3 regions of the Staphylococcus sp. AS1337 genome follow, and region 2 is predicted to be linked to each of the others. Evidence: riboswitches for the same ligand, from Rfam matches in the RefSeq annotation. Region 2 holds a riboswitch; each other region holds the start of a gene.
What was found. Region 2 has a riboswitch for S-adenosylmethionine ahead of metK (methionine adenosyltransferase). Riboswitches for the same ligand answer to the same signal wherever they lie in the genome.

Region 1 (3,210 bases), on a different contig from region 2:
GAGATAGGTGCATTGTGTTTACGCATAATATTAGCAGCCTCATTATACAAGGATTTAATAAATTCTATACCACCTTCACTATCACGAATAGGTCCAATAGGTGCATGCATAAGTGTTGTTACGCCCGATAATACAGTAATCATTAAGTATTTATGCCACATGCCTTGTTCGACATTTGTATGTAGAATAAATTCAGCTTTTGTGCCTGAAAATGCCTGTTCAACATATTTAGCACGATTGCTTTCAGTACCGTTTAATTCCCCAAAAAAGAGTTTATCAAATTGACTGGTTTGAATAATCTCCCCAGTACTATCAAGTGTTGTTTCTATAATGCAGTAGCCACCCATGATTTTATTTTTTCCAAAAGCGTTTTGTAATTTAGGGACATGTGCAACGCCATTAAGTAGTGGAATAATTAAGGTGTTATGATCTATAAATGGTTTTAAATCTTCAATAGCATGATCTAAATGATAAGACTTTGAAGATAATAGCACGATATCAAAAGGTTCGACACGATCATCTTTTGTGATGAGTTGTGGATTAAAATGATAATCGCCTTTTTCACTATGAATGGATAAGCCATTTCGTTCTAGATATGATTTGCGTTTGGGCCGTACTAAAAATGTAACATGCTTGCCAGCCTCAGCTAAGCGACCACCAAAATAACCACCAATTCCGCCAGCACCTAGTACCAATATACGCATCGACAACAACTCCTTAAAATATGTATAGTATATTTAATCTCTATATACCACTTTTCATTTCCTTCTACACATTGAAAATTAAATTATTTAGTTTAAATGTCTAGCTATACTATCTATTTATATTATTGTAAAATGTTTAAAGAAAATAAAAATTGTGCAATATAAAAGTGTATTGTATATAAAACTTTAGGAGGGGCTACAATGTCGTTAAAAAACGCAAAGAAATATCAATGGAAAGATATTAGCGGTAAAGATTTTTTTCTGCCAATCATTTATTTAGCTAGCAATTTTATATTATCAATCATAATTTTGGTCATATTGTTGGCAGTTAATATAAGTTTTGGTGGTAGTTACTTAGATAATGGAATTGATGAGTCGAGCTCTACTGCTTTGTTAATGGAGATTGGCGTTTTTATATTTATCATGATTATATGGATGTTGTTACATAAAAATAGTTATAAAGCTGAGTGGAAAAATGGGTTCAATAATATCAAGAAATATTGGAAACTCATTGTTGTTACATTTATTGTTATGTTTATATTTAAATTAATTTTTCCAGTATTAGTTGATGCATTTGCACCTGAACAATGGAAATTTGAAGAAACACAAAATGACTTATTGGTTCAACAAATGTTTAGTACACCATTTTCAACGATGCTTGCGTTCTTTTCTATTGTAATTATTGCACCGGTTACTGAAGAGTTTCTCTTCCGACACTTGGTAATTGGTGAATTAGGAAAGAAATTGAATTTTATAGTGATGTCAGTATTATCTGTAATTGTTTTTGCATCTCTACACGTAACAGAAGCGCAATCACCATTAGAAATAGTTATGTATCTCGTTATCGCTATAGGTATTGTATACATCTATTTAAAAACACAACGAAGTTTAGCTACTGCTATAGCACTGCATGCATTAAATAACTTTATTGCATATGTAGCAATGGTCCTTCTGTAAAGGTAAATAGCTTTAAGAGATTGTTGTTTCACATGGAACAGGATTGGATTAATAGACGTATTATTTAGAATTTTCTAAAAACTAATTGACTAAACATGAGTATAATGCTAGGATAAAAACATTGCAACTACATATTGATTTACTCTTATCAAGAGAGGTGGAGGGACGTGCCCTATGAAACCCAGCAACCGTCGTTATACGAAATGGTGCTAATTCACAAAAAGTTATCGAACTTTTAAAGATGAGAGAAGGTTTATACTTTCTCTTATAAAATTAAGAGAAAGTATTTTTTATTTAGTTTGAAATTAAAAAATTCATGAGGAGTGAAATAAAGTATGAGGAAATTAATTGTTTTAGGCTCATTATTAATATTAACGAGCGTGCTTGCAGCATGTGGCAATTCAAATGGTAAAGATGGGGACAAAAAAATAACAATTGCAGCTTCACCAGCACCACACGGTGAAGTGTTGAAACATGCGAAAGAAGAAATGAAAAAACAAGGATATGATTTAGAAGTTAAAACAGTTAATGATTATAAAGTACCTAATAAATTATTAGATAAAGGTGATGTAGATGCCAATTTCTTCCAGCATACGCCATACTTAAAAGCAGAAAAGAAAGACCACAATTATGATATAGAAGAAGTTGGAAAAGTATTTACTACGCCTATGGGTGTTTATAGTAAAAAATATAAAGATATTAAAGATATTCCTAAAGGTTCAACAATATACGTTTCTAACAATCCAGCTGAAGAGGGTAGATTCTTATCATTTTTTGTAGATGAAGGATTAATAAAGATTAAAAAAGGTGTTAGTATAGAAGACGCAAAATTTGAAGACATTGTAGAAAATAAAAAAGATTTGAAGTTTAATAATAAACAAGGGGCAGAATTCTTACCTAAGACATATGAAAGTAAGGAAGGCGCTGCAGTTATTATGAATTCAAACTACGCGTTAGATAATGGATTAACGCCACATAAAGATGCTATCATTAGTGAAACTGAGTCATCACCGTTTGCGAATATCGTTGCTGTGAAAAAAGGACATAAAGATGATAAAAAGTATCAAGCACTTATAAAAGTTCTACAATCTAAAGACATGAAAAAATTCATTAAAAAAGAATACGGTAAAGATGTAATTCCGTATGAAAAATAAATTATTATGAACAGATATCAGTAATAAAAAAGGGGTGTAGTTTATGTCTAAACTAGGCATTGTTGGATTAGGAAGAGTAGGTAGTCAAGTTTTAACAGATGTACAATATTTGAATTTATTTTCAGAGATTGTTTTGGTTGATGATAAAGATGAGATTGCAAGTGGAGAAGCTCTTGATCATAATCATTCGCAAGGATTATTTAACACTGCGCATATCAATATTAAAGCTGGAGATTATCAAGATTTAGCAGACGCTGATTTTATTGTGATTGCTGCGAGTGTACCAACAGATAAAAATGATGGTGATCGTACTTTATTAGCGCAAGGCAATCATGACATTATAAAAAATGTTATGAGCCAAGTTGCCGAGGTAACACAAGAAGCAATAATTATTT
Region 2 (3,210 bases):
ATTGTTCTGGACCAACTAACACTTTGGTATTTGAACTTTGCGCATAGTTTGAAATTGTTACATCACCCTCATTTTTAGGATTGAAATATAAAATTGTTGTTGGTGTGAATTTTAAATTCAATTCTGTTTGAATATCACCAGCTAGTTTCTCAATATCATTCAAATGAGTCGTATAATTAACAAAAGATAATGAGTTTTCATCTTCGTTTTGATCTAATACAAGAGTTTGTGGTTCTTGTCTATCAAGGTCCAACGTGTTAAACACTTGCTCCATTGTTGGTTGTTCTTTAAATTGTGCGGCACTCACACCATTGTATACGTGACCTTTTAATAATTGTGAGTCAATTATATATAAACCAGTACGCGTAAGCACTAAATGACTAATACGCTGTACATCATTAAATTCATTCTTAGGTAAAAATATATTGGCCATAATGTGCATATCTTCTGGGCGAATTCTTTTCTCATTTACTAATCTTTCTCGAATACCAATAAGTCTCATATCAGTTACATATTCACTTTGATTTTTAGAGAATAATTTCAATGCATCAATTTCTCTATTTTTCGAACTAACTGTAGCATTATATTCTTCTTTTTGCTTTGTTACTGTTTTTTTATTTTCTATTCTTTCTTTTTCTAATTCTTCTTCATGCTCATCGCTTAGTTTTTGTTCTCTGGTTTTGTATTGTTCTTCTACCTTTTGTTGTGCTTTCTTCTTACTTTTCAAAGCAATGATAAATAAAATGAAACAAATTACTGCTACAACAATTGCCACAATTAAACCAATCTCTAATGGTCCAAATGAATTCATAACAAAAAACGCTCCTTTATGTGTTCAGTAACTTAATTATAATAGATAAACGCATAGCATTCGAGAATAAAGTTAAAAAATTTTTTGTTCTAGTTAAGCTTTAACTGTATCTTTTAATAAATTAATTTTATCTAACTTTTCCCATGGTAATAGTACGTCTGTACGACCAAAATGACCATATGCAGCAGTTTGTTTATAAATAGGGTGTTTCAAGTCTAACATTTTAATAATTCCAGCTGGTCTTAAATCAAAATGTTGTCTAACTGCCTCAACCAATTCATTTTCTTTAACTTTTCCTGTACCAAATGTATCTATAGAAATAGAAACAGGCTCAGCTACACCAATTGCATATGCAAGTTGCACTTCACATTTGTCTGCTAATTCAGCAGCAACGATATTTTTTGCTACATAGCGTGCAGCATAAGCAGCAGAACGATCAACTTTAGTTGGGTCTTTACCACTAAAGCATCCCCCACCATGACGTGCATAACCACCATACGTATCAACAATTATTTTACGTCCAGTAAGCCCTGCATCACCTTGTGGTCCACCTATAACGAAACGACCAGTAGGATTAATATAAAATTTAGTGTTCTCATCTAAAAGTGCTTCTGGCACTGTTGGATAAATGACATATTGTTTAATATCATCTTGAATTTGTGCTAATTCGATATCTTCAGCATGTTGTGTTGACACGACAATCGTATCAATTCGATGTGGTTGATCTTGCTCATCATACTCCACAGTTACTTGTACTTTACCATCAGGACGTAAGTAATTTAATATTTCATCTTTACGTACATCTGATAAGCGTTTAGCAAGTTGGTGTGACAAGAAGATTGGTAAAGGCATGTATGTATCCGTTTCATTCGTAGCATAACCGAACATCAAACCTTGGTCTCCCGCTCCTGTAGCTTCGATTTCTTCTTCTGATGCGTCTTCACGATACTCTAAAGCTGTATCGACACCTTGAGCGATATCTGGTGACTGTTCATCAATTGCCGTTAATACTGCCATTGTCTGGCTATCATAACCGTATTTAGCACGCGTGTAGCCTATCTCTTTAATTGTTTCTCTGACCACTTTTGGAATATCAACATATGTTGTTGTTGATATTTCTCCTGAAATTAACGCCATACCAGTAGTCACTGTCGTTTCACAAGCAACACGTGCGTTTGGGTCATCTTTCAATATTTCATCCAATATAGCATCAGATACTTGATCCGCTATTTTATCTGGATGCCCTTCTGTTACCGATTCTGAAGTGAATAATCTTCTATTGTAAGTCATAATTTGCTCCTTTAGTTTTAAATTACGAAAATTCTCTCTCTGTTGAGCTCATTAAAAAAGCCTTCTACACTATCAATAAATAGAGAGAAGGCCCTTATACGTCCATTCGCTCTTATCGTTCAGACGATATTTGTCTGCAAACGGTTTGGCACCTTTCTTCGTATTAAGAAGAGGTTGCTGGGCTTCATTGGGTCCATGTCCCTCCGCCACTCAGGATAAGAGAATCCGTTAAGTCCTATAGTACAGAATCAGCGATATAATGTCAATTTTACATTTATTAATATTTATTTAAAATTCCTTTTAAATTGGTATGGACTATTGATATATATGTGTTATACTCTGTAATTGTAAAGGCTTACAATAACTAAATAGCGTTGGAGGGATTAGTATGGCTGTAGATACATACACTTATACGAACAAAATTGAAAGTATTTTAGACAAAAAATCTTCATTATTTCAATTATCTACAACACAGTTGTATAACAAGATTTTAGATAATGATGAAGGCGAACTTACCGAATTAGGTGCAATTAACGCTAGAACAGGTAAATATACAGGTCGTTCACCAAAAGATAAGTTTATTGTAAATGAGCCATCTTATAGAGATGATATTGACTGGGGTACTATTAACCAACCGATTGAAGAAGAAACATTTTTAAAATTATATGATAAGGTTCTAAACTATTTAGACAAAAAAGATGAACTATATGTATTCAATGGTTATGCCGGTAGTGATCACGACTCACAATTGAAATTAACTGTTGTAAATGAATTGGCGTGGCATAATCTATTTGCTCAAAATATGTTTATACGTCCTAATTCAAAAGAAGAAGCTCAAGAAATCAAACCAAACTTCACAATTATTTCAGCACCGCATTTTAAAGCCGATCCAGAAATTGACGGCATAAACTCAGAAACATTTATCATCATATCATTCAAACATAAAGTTATCCTCATTGGTGGGACTGAGTATGCTGGTGAAATGAAAAAAGGTATTTTCTCCGTAATGAACTATTTACTACCTAAAGATAACATTATGAGCATGCATTGTTCAGCTAACGTTGGAGACAAAGGTGACGTCGCTTTATTCTTCGGCCTTTCTGGTACTG
Region 3 (3,210 bases), on a different contig from region 2:
TGATAAGATAGCTGGTTGCCATCTAAAATCATATGAAGCTGTTTTCTGTTGAATATCATTATAATTTCTGACCAAATTAAGTGCTTGTGATACCGTATATTCAGCAATAGAATGCGGGGAATAAGATGGCACATTAGAAATAATCAAATCATATTTTTGAGCTAAATCGAAATCATATATGTCAAAACCAGCACTTCGTTGCGCAATTTGCTTAATTCCAAATTCATGTAACTTGCGGTATACATCTTCACCAAAAGGAATTTGCTGTGATATCGAAACACCATCAAAGCCTTTTGTACGATCGACAGTTTCTGACGAAAGTAATGCTTCATCTAAATCGACAGTCACACTATGCTTTGTTGACCATGCTTTAATATAAGGTAAATCTTCTTCTCTTACTCCAAAAATTTTAATACTTGTCATAAGTTAATCACTCCAATAAGATTTATTCTATTCATAAAGGTGCTTAAGCGATTGTATTCTTTCCGCAGCCTCTAGTAACGATACATCATCTAAAGCTAAAGAAATACGCACATAATTTTTTCCATGTTCTCCAAATGGTATACCTGGTGCAACAAGAATTGACTGTTCTTGTAATAAATAATCAACAAAACTTTCTCCATCAAAGTCTGTCGGTGTACGCAACCATAAGAAAATACCACCTTTCATTGGTTCAAAAGGTATGTCCGCTTGTTGTAATTTAGCTTCAAATTCATTTCTACGACGTTTAAATGTTATATTTTGCTCTTCTAGAAAATCATCATAATTATTCAAAGCGTATGTTGCTGCGTCCTGCAATGCACCAAACATACCTGCATGTGTATGTGACTGATATTTTTTTAATGCTTGTATAATATCTTTATTTCCTACTGCAAATCCAACTCTAAAACCTGACATATTATATCCTTTAGATAATGAAAATACTTCTACTGCTAGGTCTTTTGCTCCATCTGCTTGCAATATACTAGGATTTTTAGCATCAAAGCCAAAGGCACTATACGCAAAATCATGAACGATCTTTGTTTTTGTTCCCTTAAAACGCTCAATCGCTTCCTCAAATACTGATTTTGTAGCAACTGAACCTGTCGGGTTATTTGGATAAGTCAAATAAACTAAACGTGTATTGAGTAATGTTTCTTTGCTTATTTTGTCCCACTGAGGCAAATAATAAGGCGGCTCTAAAACGAGCGGTTGTGGTTGTGCATCGGCAAGTAACACCCCTGCTTTATAATCCGTATATCCTGGATCTGGTAGTAATACATTTTCTCCTGGGTTAACGATACATGTAGGTAAACCTACAAGACCATTTTTAGTACCATATAGAATACACACTTCATCTTCTTTATCTAATTCAACTTGAAATTGTCTTTGATAAAAATCTACTATTGCTTGTTTAAATGAGTCTTTACCATGGAAAGCAACATACTTTTGATTATCAGGCTGACGTAGCGCATCAGCAAAACAGTCAATAATTCCTTTGGGAGTTTCACCATCAGGAATACCTACAGCCATATTAATTAAAGCTAAAGGACCATGTTCTACTTTCTGTCCCATTGTTTTTGCGAAATAACTATCTGGTATCTGTGCCAATCTATCCGAAATTGCCATAAAAGTCCTCCTATTAAAAAAACTATATGCCGACCTGTGTGGCATATAGTTACACATGTCACCTATCTTTCAAGCATTAACGCTTGCTGGAAGTAGCACAGTACTTTTATATAAAAGTCTGTTGCTGAAGCTTCATCAGGCCAAATCCCTCAGCTTCTCTGGATAAGTTTATTTTTAAATTACCATTAATTTTATCAGAATATTCACGCTTGTCAATCTACTTATAAAACAAAAAGTGACATCAAAATCTCATAGAATAATAAGACCTAGATGTCACTCACATAAAAGCATCAAATAAAATAATAAAACCCGGAACATAAACGTTCCGGGTTTTTCAACCTAAGATAACTAAACATTTCTATTTAGTTATTTAGATCTTACCACCATCCATTAGAAGCACGGAAAGCCATCGCTGCTTCCATTGAACCGTAACGGCTTTCACCGTAGTTAATCATACCTTTAGTTTGGCTAGCTACTGAACCAGTTCCCCATGATTCTTTAGTTTGACCTAAACCTCTGTAACCTGCTGGGTTAACAGCATTTGGGTTACCGCTTGATTCAGGCATTACAATTGAATTCCACATAGCTTCTGTACCACCTGAAGCTAAGAATTGAGCTTTAACTGATCCACCAGTTGATGCAGCTGATGTTTGAGCAGCTTTATAAGTTCTAGTTGCAGCACTTGTTTGTGCAGTTTGAACATTTGAGTTAGATGAAGCTTTAGGAGCTTCAACTGCTGCTACTGGATTATTACTTGATTGTTTTTGAGCACTTACTTCGCTAGCTGAAGTTTCATTAGTATTTGTAGTTGCTTGAGTAGTTACATCTTGTACTGAATTAGAAGTTGCACTTTGAGCACCTGCAGCTGTGTAATTCCATGACCAAGATTGACCATTTGAAGTGAATGTATATTCATTTCCACCTAAAACGAAGTTATAGTTGTACGCGCCAGCGTGTAATGGTTTTTGGTTTAATTCTTCAGGATTGTTTTGAGCTAAATCAGCTAAATGCGCTTTATCGATATTTTCTTCTGAAGCGTGAGCTTGATTGTGATCTGCTGTTGTTGCATATCCTGTTACACCTAATGCTACTGCTAATGATGATGCTAAAATTGTTTTCTTCATAATTAAAAAATCCTCCAAATTAAAATCTTTTTAAGTAAAATTATATTTTCGTTAAATTATTTATCGTATGTGCTAAAATCGATTAATTTTTATGCTTTATTTTTTCGCCACAAATAATATAACACATATTTCGCCTATTTATATTACACTTCCATAACAAAACGTTACAAAAGAAAAGACTCTTTGTAACATTGAAATACTATTGTTTTGTTTTGTAATGCATAATTCTTGCATTGTTTTCAAAATATATTGTGTATAGCACTGATATATTAAGCTTCGTCCCTTTATCAGCGAACGGTTTCACATTATCTGAATTATTACAACAAACCTTTTTGTTACACAATTGTAAAATAATAAAAGAATAAAAAATATATATTTTGGAGTAAAACTTGCAATTTTTTTTGTCTAAATTTTAAAAAGACCACTGCTTTGTGGCCTTTTTAATATACTTTATTATTTTATCCAATATCCAAAACAT

Region 1: another riboswitch for S-adenosylmethionine. It lies ahead of ACSUE0_RS06830 (MetQ/NlpA family ABC transporter substrate-binding protein); the one in region 2 lies ahead of metK (methionine adenosyltransferase).
Region 3: another riboswitch for S-adenosylmethionine. It lies ahead of ACSUE0_RS06585 (aminotransferase class I/II-fold pyridoxal phosphate-dependent enzyme); the one in region 2 lies ahead of metK (methionine adenosyltransferase).

The regions. Positions count from the first base shown of each region.
Region 1 covers NZ_JBOIHZ010000003.1:279,250-282,459, reverse strand. Annotated here, with positions in the region: gene panE (2-dehydropantoate 2-reductase) at 1-704, opposite strand, end outside; gene ACSUE0_RS06835 (CPBP family intramembrane glutamic endopeptidase) at 906-1,661, shown strand; SAM riboswitch class I at 1,804-1,909, shown strand; gene ACSUE0_RS06830 (MetQ/NlpA family ABC transporter substrate-binding protein) at 1,997-2,815, shown strand; gene ACSUE0_RS06825 (lactate/malate family dehydrogenase) at 2,859-3,210, shown strand, end outside.
Region 2 covers NZ_JBOIHZ010000002.1:12,476-15,685, reverse strand. Annotated here, with positions in the region: gene ACSUE0_RS02830 (nuclease-related domain-containing protein) at 1-811, opposite strand, end outside; gene metK (methionine adenosyltransferase) at 905-2,101, opposite strand; SAM riboswitch class I at 2,211-2,323, opposite strand; gene pckA (phosphoenolpyruvate carboxykinase (ATP)) at 2,490-3,210, shown strand, end outside.
Region 3 covers NZ_JBOIHZ010000003.1:230,907-234,116, forward strand. Annotated here, with positions in the region: gene ACSUE0_RS06580 (D-lactate dehydrogenase) at 1-423, opposite strand, end outside; gene ACSUE0_RS06585 (aminotransferase class I/II-fold pyridoxal phosphate-dependent enzyme) at 451-1,608, opposite strand; SAM riboswitch class I at 1,668-1,777, opposite strand; gene ACSUE0_RS06590 (transglycosylase) at 1,986-2,732, opposite strand.